DNA from 2 places in the Erwinia persicina genome. Region 2 is predicted to be linked to the other one. Evidence: predicted binding sites of a transcription regulator. Region 2 holds the regulator's gene; the other holds the start of a gene.
The links. The regulator PhoB, encoded in region 2, activates phosphate uptake and scavenging genes when phosphate is short. The targets are predictions, from matches to a motif close to CTGTCATAAAACTGNCNNAT.

Region 1: a site for PhoB is predicted at 3,162-3,181, ahead of glpT (glycerol-3-phosphate transporter). Genes of this name have one in related genera too.

What each region holds. Positions count from the first base shown of each region.
Region 1 covers NZ_CP082141.1:4,396,952-4,403,015, reverse strand. Annotated here, with positions in the region: gene yigL (sugar/pyridoxal phosphate phosphatase YigL) at 1-487, shown strand, start outside; gene glpQ (glycerophosphodiester phosphodiesterase) at 604-1,653, opposite strand; gene glpT (glycerol-3-phosphate transporter) at 1,669-3,015, opposite strand; gene K6L24_RS20295 (YehS family protein) at 3,381-3,854, opposite strand; gene metR (HTH-type transcriptional regulator MetR) at 3,987-4,925, opposite strand; gene metE (5-methyltetrahydropteroyltriglutamate--homocysteine S-methyltransferase) at 5,060-6,064, shown strand, end outside.
Region 2 covers NZ_CP082141.1:3,577,490-3,583,553, forward strand. Annotated here, with positions in the region: gene K6L24_RS16535 (PstS family phosphate ABC transporter substrate-binding protein) at 1-631, opposite strand, end outside; gene phoR (phosphate regulon sensor histidine kinase PhoR) at 651-1,964, opposite strand; gene phoB (phosphate response regulator transcription factor PhoB) at 1,988-2,677, opposite strand; gene sbcD (exonuclease subunit SbcD) at 2,890-4,110, shown strand; gene K6L24_RS16555 (AAA family ATPase) at 4,110-6,064, shown strand, end outside.

The DNA.
Region 1 (6,064 bases), 820 kb from region 2:
GTACCGGGATGAAGAGTGGTTCCTGAACCGTCACCGCCCGGATGAGATGGATTTTTTCCGCGAGTCTGACTTCAACTACCAGGTTTATCAGCCCGGGCAACTGGCGACCGACGGCATCAGCAAGGTGTTCTTTACCTGTGCGATCCCTGAACTGCTGGTCCCGCTTGAGCAGGCGCTGATGGCGCGCTGGGGCGATCGGGTGAACGTCAGCTTCTCACTGCCAACCTGTCTGGAAGTGATGGCTGGTGGCGTATCGAAAGGACATGCGCTGGACGCAGTCTCTAAATCACTGGGTTATTCACTGCAGGAGTGCATCGCCTTCGGGGATGGCATGAATGATAAAGAGATGCTCAGTATGGCAGGCAAAGGTTGCATCATGAGTAACTCTCACCAGCGCCTGAAAGATATCCTGCCTGAACTGGAAGTGATCGGTTCGAATGCAGACCAGGCCGTGCCCAACTACCTGCGTAAGTTATTTAACGTCTGACGGGATGCAGGAGCCGGGCGCTCCGCTGTTCAGCCAGCAATACTGGGCGTTAGCGGTCGACCTTTTTTCCTTGTCCCTCTTCCGGGCCGATCGTGTTTTGCGATCGGCCCTTTGGTTTAGCGTTTCAGGAAGTGAACGGCCTTATCCGGGAAGTCAGTGAACAGACCATCGACTCCGGCTTTGTTGTACAGCAGGTCGTAGAGCTGGTCGACGTTGCTGACGTAAGGCGGTAACTGGTCTGCCCGCACGGTATAAGGGTGCACCACCAGATGATTCTGGTGTGCCTCCTGCACCATGCCGGTCAGCGTGACCTTGCCTGTTTTAGCGCCTTCAGCCACCAGCATATGGTAGTCAGGCCCGATACCGTCGGCATACTGCGCGAGGGTTTTCATCGCCCCGGGTTTAAACATCCAGTCGTAATCGTAGTTCACCCACTGACCGTTTCGCTGCTCCTGCGTTTCGTCCCATTTGGTATAGGCGATCAGCTGAACCAGTTTCAGGTTCATACCGCGCTGCGGCTCCAGTTCGGTCTTGATACGCTTCACTTCGTTAAAGTCAAAGCACTGTAAAAAGACCTTATCGTTTTTGCCGGTGTAACCGTACTGTTTCAGCACATCCAGCACTTTTGCTGAGATATCCTTTCCTTCTTTACGGTGGAACCACGGGGCTTTGATCTCAGTATAAATACCGATATTCCTGCCCGTTGAGTGGTTCAGCCCCTGGATAAACTCCAGTTCCTCCTCGAAGGTGTGGACGCGGAAGTCTGATTTACCCATCGGGAAACGCCCCGGGAAGGTCTGGACTTTTTTACCCTGTTCCAGGCTGAAGCCTTCAGTGAAGGCCAGGCTTTTTATCTCGGCAAGGGTAAAATCAATGGCGTAATAACGCCCGTCGGCCCGCGCACGGTGCGGGAAGCGGCTGGCAACGTCGGTCACGCGATCGAGATAGTGGTCATGCAGCACCACCAGACGATCGTCTTTGGTCATCACCAAATCCTGCTCAAGGTAATCAGCCCCCTGCGCGTAAGCCATCGCTTTCGCCGGCAGGCTGTGCTCAGGCAGGTAGCCACTGGCACCGCGATGGGCAATCACCAGCGGTGAGGTACTCGCGGCTGTCGCCGCGAGTGAGGTGGTCAGTAACACGGTTGCGATAACGTTTTTCAACATAATTACCCGTCCCGATCAGAGTGAGGTCAGTCGCTGTTTGTGTTTTTTCTCGCTCATCATGGTCATCGCCAGCAGGATCACTGCCAGCACACAGCCGCCGATCATGATGATAAAGCCGCCGTCCCAGCCGAAGTAATCGACGGTGTAACCGACGATAGCGCTGGCGGCAACGGAGCCTCCCAGGTAGCCAAACAGACCGGTAAAGCCGGCGGCGGTTCCCGCTGCTTTTTTCGGTGCCAGCTCAAGGGCATGCAGGCCAATCAGCATTACCGGACCATAGATCAGGAAGCCAATCACCATCATACAGGCCATATCCACGCCAGGGTTACCTGCCGGGTTCATCCAGTACACGACAGTGGCGATGGTCACCAGCACCATAAAGAATACGCCGGTGGCACCACGGTTGCCTTTGAAGACCTTGTCGGACATCCAGCCACACAGCAGCGTGCCGGGAATACCTGCGTATTCGTAGAAGAAGTAAGCCCACGAGGATTTATCCAGCGTAAAGTGTTTCACTTCTTTCAGGTAGGTCGGTGACCAGTCGAGAATGCCGTAGCGCAGCAGATAAACAAACACGTTGGCCAGAGCGATATACCACAGCAGCTTGTTCGGCAGAATGTACTGCATAAAGATCTGCTTTGCGGTCAGCTCGTCTTCATGTTTTTCGTCGTAGTCAGGCGGGAAGTCATTTTTGTACTCTTCAATCGGCGGCAGGCCACAGGATTGCGGCGTATCGCGCATCAGCGCAAAGGCAATAAGCGCGATGAGAATGGCCCCGAAGGCAGGCATATACAGCGCGGCTTTCCAGTCGTTAAACCAGGCCATACCCAGCAGGAAAAGCAGAGGGGGGATGCCGCCACCGACGTTATGCGCACAGTTCCAGACGGAAACGATGCCGCCGCGCTCTTTCTGTGACCACCAGTGCACCATGGTACGACCGCACGGCGGCCAGCCCATCCCCTGGAACCATCCGCAGAGGAATAACAGAACAAACATCACCATAATGCTGGACGTGGCCCAGGGAACGAAGCCCATAAACAGCATCACAGCAGCAGCCAGGATCAGACCGGCAGGCAGGAAAACGCGGGGGTTGGAGCGATCAGACACCGAACCCATGATGAATTTTGAAAAACCGTAGGCGATAGAGATACCGGACAGCGCAAAGCCCAGATCGCCGCGTGAGAAGCCCTGTTCTACCAGGTAGGGCATCGCCAGGGCGAAGTTTTTACGCACCAGATAATAGGCAGCGTAACCGAAGAATATCCCCAGAAATATCTGCCAGCGTAGCTTGCGGTATAACGGATCAACGCGGCTGTCATCAACGCGGGGCTGATGTGCAGCGGGTTTGAAAAAACTTAACATTTTGGCCTCCCATGGCTCGAAAGTCTGTTATCCGGCTTCGAATGCGCAGATAAAGGAAACATTAACCCGAGTCATCAGGGGTAAATGTTCTATTTCGCGCATAGCGTAGTCGTTATCAGAAAAGCTGACTGTGAAGAAAGGCGCAAATGTTACAGTTTTATGACGGAATGGCTATATCTACATCACAAATTGGTGATTTATTTTCACCATGAAACTATAAAATGTGATTATAGTCACAAAAGTAATTCCATGCCGTGAGTGGGGTTTCGTTTGGTGAGTGAAAATGTTCTAAAAGGAAGATGGCAGGACTGATGGTGAGTGCAAAGATTAACGCCATCAGGTGACGTTAATCTGCCATGGAGACGTTATGCTTTTTTGGCCGGACGGATTTTCATGGTCAGGCCCTTGAGGAAATTACGCAGGATCTGGTCGCCACACTCGCGGTAATTTTTATGCCCAGGTTTACGGAAGATAGCACCAATCTCTGACTGTCCTACCGCAAAATCAGCACTTTTCAGCAGTTCCAGAATATCAGTGGTTTTCAGGTCAAAGGCCACACGCAGCTTCTTCATCAGAATGTTGTTGGTCATTTTACGTTCAATGGAAGGGGCGGGGGCATCTTCGCTTTTACCGCGACGCTCAAAAATCAGGCCATTGAGAAAGTAACCCATGATGACATCGGGGCAGGGGCGGAAGCCGGCTTCATCCTCTTTTTTCAGGAAGCTGTGTACTTCGGCTTCGGTCACTTCGCTCTCTGCCAGCGCCAGAATGCTTACCACTTTAGCATCGCTCAGATTCAGCATGTAACGCACGCTGCGCAGGACATCGTTATTGGTCATAGGGTCTCTCTGTAGTGAAACAATTGCAGTGCGCGCAGTATAACCCGTCATACCTCAGGCTGCATCTGCGTTAGCGGATTGCGCTGACCTGAGGCGCTCCTCTCCACCAGCGTTTCGCCGACGGCCAAAGCCTTACGAAGGGCTGACGTACGGGTGGGGAATACCCGGACGCGAGGCATCGCGCACCCGTGGTAAATGATCGCAGGCGTGCTGACGGGCAGAACGAATAAAGGCCTCCACGACCGGCTGGCGCTGTTCGCCGTCGCGTACTGCAGCGTACAGTCGGCTCCAGAGTCCTTCCCCTAAGGCTTTGGTGACCACCAGTCCCTGATGCTCGAAACTCTCCACCACCCAGTGTGGCAGCGCGGCAATGCCCATCTGCGCTGAAACCATCTGGATCAGCAGCAGCGTATTATCCACGCTTTTTAGCGTCGGGCTGACGCCAGCGGGCTGCAGAAAATGCCGCCAGATATCCAGACGCTGTCGCTGTACCGGATAGATTAGCAACACTTCACGGGCCAGATCCTCGGGGGAAATATGGACTTTCTGTGCCAGGGGATGGTCAGGTGCCAGCACCAGGCGTACCTCAAAATCAAACATCGGCGCATAGAACAGACCGCTACGCGGCAAAATATCCGATGTCAGTACCACATCGAGTTCACCCTGCTGAAGGGCAGGCTGCGGATCGAACGTGACACCTGATTTGAAATCCATCACCACCTGCGGCCAGCTCTGGCGGAAATTGTTCAGTGCGGGGGTCAGCCACTGGATACAGCTATGGCACTCAATCGCGATACGCAGCGTGGTCTGGTGAGGTTCATGGCAGGCCTGCAGCGCCTGCTGGATCTGCGGCAACACCTGCTCCGCCAGCTGCAACAAAATTTCGCCCTGAGGAGTAAAACGCAGAGGCTGGCTTTTACGCACAAACAGCCGGAAACCGAGACGCTGCTCCAGGTCACTGAACTGATGAGATAACGCTGACTGCGTTTGATGCAGCTGAGCCGCTGCTGCGGCAAGCGAACCTGTCGTTCGCAGGGCCTGCAATGTCCGCAGGTGTTTAAGTTCGATCATGAGAGTCCTTCACATCGACGGTGAATATTTTGCGCTTGTGGATAATACAGTACCTGCACATTATAGCGGTGTAAACATCTGGATGGCTAAATGCACCAGCAGGTTCAGCAAAGGTTACTAACGAGGCACCACTGATGACGATTCTTACCCATACTCTCGGATTCCCCCGCGTTGGTCTGCGTCGCGAACTGAAAAAAGCGCAGGAAAGCTACTGGGCAGGTAACTGCTCCCGGGAACACCTGCTGGCCACCGGCCGCGAACTGCGTGCGCGCCACTGGCAACAGCAGAAAGACGCCGGCGTTGACCTGCTGCCAGTGGGCGATTTTGCCTGGTACGATCATGTTCTGACCACCAGCCTGCTGGTGGGTAACGTTCCGGCGCGTCATCAGAATAAAGATGGCTCCGTTGACCTCGATACGCTATTCCGGATCGGGCGTGGCCGTGCGCCGACGGGCGAACCGGCGGCGGCGGCAGAAATGACCAAATGGTTTAACACGAACTATCACTACATGGTTCCGGAGTTTGTTCAGGGCCAGCAGTTCAGACTGACCTGGACTCAGTTGCTGGATGAAGTCGATGAAGCGCTGGCGCTGGGGCATAACGTGAAACCTGTTTTGCTTGGTCCGGTGACCTACCTGTGGCTGGGCAAGGTGAAAGGTGTCGCGTTTGACCGTCTGAGCCTGCTGAAAGACATTCTGCCGGTTTACCAGCAGGTGCTGGCCGAACTGGCTCAACGGGGGATTGAATGGGTGCAGATCGACGAACCGGCGCTGGCACTGGAGTTGCCCTCTGAGTGGCTGGCGGCCTTTAAACCGGCTTATACGGCCCTGCAGGGGCAGACCCGACTGCTGCTGACCACCTATTTTGACCGTATCGGCCAGAACCTCGACACCATCACCGCGCTGCCGGTACAGGGCCTGCATGTTGATCTGGTTCACGGCCAAGACGACATCACCGTACTGAACCGCACGGTGCCGGCAGACTGGGTATTCTCCGTTGGCGTGATTAACGGCCGTAATGTCTGGCGTGCCGACCTGAGCCGCTGGTTTGAGCGCCTGCAGCCGCTGATGGCTACGCGCAAACAGCTGTGGATCGGATCATCCTGCTCACTGCTGCACAGCCCCATTGATCTTAGCGTC
Region 2 (6,064 bases):
CAATTCCGTTCAGCGTTCCTGCTACCGCCTGCACGACGGCTGCCGATCCGGGATACTCACCGACATCGTGGCGAAAATCGCCGTTACACAGCGCCTGCTGTTTGAAAAACCCCCAGGTTCCGGAGGCCGAGTTACGGCCAAAGCGCTGCAGGCCCCGTGTCGCCCAGCCGGGCTGAGTAAGCTGTAAATCCCCCCAGGTTCGGGGCACCGACAGGCCACCACAGCGGCGGGTAACAGAAAAAATGGCATCCAGCTGCTGTGCATTCAGGCCGGTAAGCGGATTGTCCTGATTGACCACCACCACCAGCGCATCCATTGCCACCGGAACGGCCAGTGGGGGATAGCCGTAGTTATCCTCAAACAGCTGACGCTCGGTGGCCTGCATCGGTCGGCTCATCGCCCCAAGCTGGGCGGCCCCGGCCGCCAGTGCGGTCGGAGCTGTTGATGAACCCGCCGCCTGGATCTGAACGTTTACCCCAGGGTACTGCCGGTTAAAGCTATCCCCCCACAAGGCCATCAGGTTACCCAGCGTGTCAGAGCCGACGCTGGTCAGATTGCCTGCCAGCATTCCCTCTTTCGCCGTCGCCGGTGACATCACCAGCACCAGCGCCAGCGCGATTAACGTTTTCATTGCATGGGTTCCGTAAGACTTAACGCAGCGCATTCTCAGCCAGTCCGGCACTGACAATCAATCGGAGTGGTAGCTGAAAGCTGAAACAGGTTTCGCTGCCGGGCTTGCTGGTGATATCCAGCCGCGTATTGTGGTGGCTGAGCGCGTGTTTGACAATCGCCAGCCCTAATCCGCTGCCGCCGGTCTGTCGGGAACGCGCTTTATCCACCCGGTAGAAACGCTCTGTCAGCCGCGGCAGGTGTTCCGGTGCGATGCCCGGCCCGTTATCTTTCACCTTAAACTGGGCCCCCTGGGGGTTGCGCAGCCAGCTGACATCAATGCGCGTCCCGTCCGGCGTATGATTGACGGCGTTATACACCAGATTAGAAATCGCACTACGCAGTTGCTCGTCATTGCCAAACACGCGCAAATGGGGGTCCGTGTGAAAATGAATCTCATGGCGGCCATTACTGAGGGTTTCCGCTTCCCGCTGCAGGACCCGGAGCATCATCGGCACATCCACTTTTTCCTGCAGATCGAGCGCCGGAGCCGCCTCAATGCGGGACAAGGTCAGCAGCTGTTTCACCAGGCTGTCCATGCGTTTGGTTTGCTCCTGCATGGTATGCAAGGCCTTGTCACGCAGACTGCCCTCCAGCACGGAGTCATTCATCATCTCCAGATAGCCCTGCAGCACGGTTAACGGCGTGCGTAGCTCATGGCTGACATTCGCAAAGAAATTGCGGCGTGCCCCCTCCAGTTGGTGCATCTGCGTTACATCTCGCGCCACCAGTAGCCACTGCCCTTCACTGTAGGGCATGACGCGGAACTCAAGATGACGGTGGCTGTTCAGCACCAGCGTCAGCGGACGGGTAAAATCGCGCTGGCGCAGATAACGGGTAAACTCAGGATAACGCAGTAAATTCAGGATGTTCTGGCCGTTATCTTCCGGCCAGCGCAGCCCCAGCATCTGCTGTGCCAGACCGTTACACCAGAAAATGGTGCCCTCTTCGGTGGTCAGTACCACCGCATCGGGCAGTGATTCGGCACCACTGCGAAAGCGCTTGATCAGATGGCCGAGCTCACGGCGGCGGCGGCGGTTACGCGCCTGCATTTGATACAGACCGTAGAACAGCGGTTCCCAGCTGCCACGGCCGCTGGGAGGCGTCATGCTGCGGTCAACCCACAGCCAGTGAGAGAGTCGAAGTAAGTTGTTGAAATGAAAACCCAGCACACACAGTACTGAGACTAACAGCAGCCAGGGCAGCCCACCCACCAGCAGCCCGAGGATCAGTGCGGGCAGACCGGCGAGCAACAGCTCAAGCAATAATCTCTTCCAGGAGAGGCGTTCCAACACGGTTCAGACTCCAGCGCGAACGATCAATAGCGTGCAGAGAAACGATAACCTGTACCGCGAACCGTCTGCACCATACGATCGTGCCCGGTCAGTTCCAGCGCTTTACGCAAACGACGGATATGGACGTCGACGGTACGATCTTCGACGTAAACGTTAGTCCCCCAGACGTGGTTTAGCAACTGCTCGCGGCTGTAGACACGTTCCGGGTGGGTCATAAAGAAGTGCAGTAATTTATATTCCGTCGGCCCCATTTCCAGCGGCTGCGTGTCGGACATCACGCGATGCGAGGACGGGTCAAGACTCAGCCCCTGCATCTCGATAACCTCTTCCACTGCCATCGGGGAGATACGACGCATCACGGCCTTGATGCGTGCCACCAGCTCTTTCGGTGAAAAAGGTTTGGTGATGTAATCATCCGCGCCCACTTCCAGGCCACGCACGCGATCCTCTTCCTCACCGCGCGCCGTCAGCATCATCACCGGAATATCCCGGGTCATGGCTTCACGCTTCAGGTGTTTGATAAACTGGATGCCTGAACCGCCCGGTAACATCCAGTCCAGCAGGATGAGATCCGGCCAGGGCTCAATCAGCAAGTTAACTGCGCTGTCATAGTCCTCGGCTTCGATCGGTTGATAGTCATTTTGTTCCAGAACGAAACACAACATCTCACGGATTGGGGCTTCATCTTCCACCACCAGAATTCGCTTGGCCATTATTGCTCCTGCTGCTGTGACAGGTTGTCACGGGGATATGCGGCGCCATTATGCGTCAGTTTTATGACACTTTTATGAAAAAAGCACCCCCTGAAGGCATTGATGGACTTAAATAAAATCCCCCGCACCGCATTAATCTGCCTGGCGTGAATAATTCGGCAGGCAGGACGGGTATACTTCCCGCCATGCATTTCCGCCATGAAAGGACCCCCATGCGCATCATTCATACTGCCGACTGGCATCTTGGCCAGTTTTTCTACACCAAAAGCCGGGCGGCTGAGCACCAGGCCTTTCTTGACTGGCTGCTGGAAAAAGCAGAAGCGCAGCAGGCGGACGCCATTATCGTCGCCGGGGATATTTTTGATACCGGCTCGCCGCCGAGCTACGCACGCGAGCTGTATAACCGCTTTGTCGTCAGACTCCAGCAAACCGGCTGTCAGCTGGTGATCCTGGGCGGTAACCACGATTCGGTGGCGATGCTGAACGAATCGCGCGAGCTTCTGGCGTGCCTGAATACCCGGGTGATCGCGGCTGCCAGTGACGATGTCAGCCAGCAGGTCCTGATGTTGAATCGCCGCGATGGCCAGCCCGGCGCGCTGCTCTGCGCGATCCCCTTTTTACGTCCACGCGATATTCTGCGTAGCCAGAGTGGACAGTCAGGGCGGGAGAAGCAGCAAAGCCTGCTGGAAGCCATTACCGATCATTATCAACGTTGCTGGCAGGAGGCGCTGAGGCAGCGGGAGGCGCTGGGACTGACGCTGCCTATTATAGCGACCGGCCATCTGACCACTCTGGGGGTGACCAAAAGCGACGCCGTGCGCGATATTTACATCGGCACACTGGACGCCTTCCCCGCCGACTGTTTTCCCCCGGCAGACTACATTGCCCTCGGCCACATTCACCGTGCCCAGCGCATTGCCAACAGCGACCATATTCGTTACAGCGGCTCACCCATTCCGCTCAGTTTTGATGAGTTGGGTAAAGCCAAAAACGTGTTTCAGGTCGACTTCGACGCGGGCCGTTTCGTTGCCGCTGAGGCGCTGCCGATCCCGTCCTTCCAGCCGATGCAGATGATTAAAGGATCGCTGGAGCAGATCGAACAGCAGCTGGCGGCGCTGACGCCCGATCCGCAGGGCAGAACCATCTGGCTGGATATTGAAATCGTCACCGAGGCCTATCTCAGTGAGTTACAGCGCCGCATTCAGGAGCTGACCGCACCGCTGCCGGTGGAGGTGGTGCTGTTGCGCCGCAGCCGCGAACAGCGGGAGCAGGTTATCGCCCGGCAAAATAATGAAACCCTTAGCGAACTGAGCGTTGAGGAGGTTTTTTCCCGCCGCCTGGCCCAGGAAACCGATGAACCGGAACGTCAGGCGCGGGCCAGCGCGCTCTTTGCTCAAACGCTCGAAGCGGTGCGCCATGAGGAGCAGCCCTGATGAAAATCCTGACCTTACGCTTTAAAAACCTCAATTCGCTCAAAGGTGAATGGAAAATTGATTTTACCGCTGAGCCGTTTGCCAGCAACGGGCTGTTTGCCATCACCGGCCCGACCGGTGCGGGAAAAACCACGCTGCTGGATGCCATCTGCCTCGCGCTGTATCACGAAACGCCACGGCTCAAGAGCATTACCCAGTCACAAAATGACCTGATGACGCGTGACACTGCCGAATGTCTGGCCGAGGTGGAATTTGAGGTAAAAGGGGTGGCGTGGCGCGCCTTCTGGAGCCAGAACCGTGCACGCGGTGCCGCTGACGGCAATTTACAGGCCCCGCGCGTGGAACTGGCGCGCTGCGATGATAATCAGATCGTGGCCGACAAAGTCAAAGACAAGCTGGAGATGATCGCCACGCTGACCGGACTGGACTTTGAGCGCTTTACGAAGTCCATGATGCTGTCGCAGGGCCAGTTCGCCGCCTTTCTCAATGCCGATGCCAATAAACGCGCTGAACTGCTGGAAGAGCTGACCGGGACCGAAATTTACGGAAGACTCTCTTCGGCGGTGTTTGAACGACACAAACAGGCGAAGGTGTTACTGGATACCCTGAGGGCGCAGTCCGGCGGCATGGCTTTGTTAAGCGAAGCGCAGCAGGACAGCCTGAATACGCAGCTGGCACAAAGCATTGCGGAGGAGCAGGCACTTACTTCGCAGCAGCAGGGCCGGCAGCAAAAAGTGCATGAACTGCAACAGCTTGAGCAGCTGCAACGGGAACGGCAGTTGCTGATCACCCGCGCACAGCAGCTGGACGAACAGCGGCAGCAGGCGCACACCGCACTGACGGCAGTGGCGGTGGCACAGCAGCAGGCTTTGCTGGCGCAGGAGCAGCACCAGACGCTGCATCTGCAGCAGGACACTCTGATAGCCGAAAAAGTGCTGCCGCTCGATCTGCAACTTAGCGCTCTGCGGGAGCAGGTTCAGCAGCTGGCGCGTGAGCAGAATGAGCATCAGCAGACTTTCGCTTCCCGTCAGCAGGAAAGCGTGCAGAACCTTCAGTTGCAGACGGAAAAACAGTTGCAGCAGCGACAGCTTAACGACTGGCGCAGCGCCCATGCGCAGTATGAACGTTACGGAGAGTCTCTGCCGCTGTGGCGGGAACGTTTCCGTCAGCAGCAAGAGAGTGAGCAGTCACTCACATCTTTGCGCCAGCAGGTGGCGACCCGCCAGCAGGCACTGGTGCAGTATGAACAGGCCTGCGAGCGGCTTCAGCAGCAGCAGACGCCGCTACAGCAGCAGCTCTCCGCCGCAGAACAGGCACTTGCTCAGGCCCGGCAGCAGCTGGTGCCGCTGCAACAGCAGCACCCGGAAGAAACCCTGCGCGCAGCGCTGGCGCAGTGTGCCCGGCAGCGGCCCCAGCGCCTGCTGCTGGCAACGCTGCTTCCGCAGGGTCAGCAGCTGAACGGCCGCCTGGTCCGGTTACAACAGGAACATCAGGCGCTGACGCAGCAGATCCAGAAAAACAGTGAGCAGTTACTTACGCTGCGTGCGTTATGGAAAGAGAAGTATCAGCATCAGCAGGATCTTGATAAACGCTGTGAGCTGGAACGGCGCATTGCCGATCTGGAGCAGCACCGGGCGCAGCTGGAAGCCGGCCAGCCCTGCCCGCTTTGCGGTTCAGAAACCCATCCGGCGGTGCAGGCGTATCAGGCATTACAGCTTTCAGAAAACCAGCAGCGGCTCGCCACCCTCAGGCGCGAAGTTGAACAACTGAAAGAGGAAGGAAGCACCCTCGGCGCACAGCTGAAACAGGCGCAGGCGCAGGAGGCCCGTCTGCAGGAGGAACGGGACGATCTGGGTCGTCAACTGCAGCAACTGGAACAGCAGTGGCAGAACGCCGCGGGCGCGCTCTCACTGACGCTGACCCCACAACAGCCTGCACAGGTCAGTGAATGGCT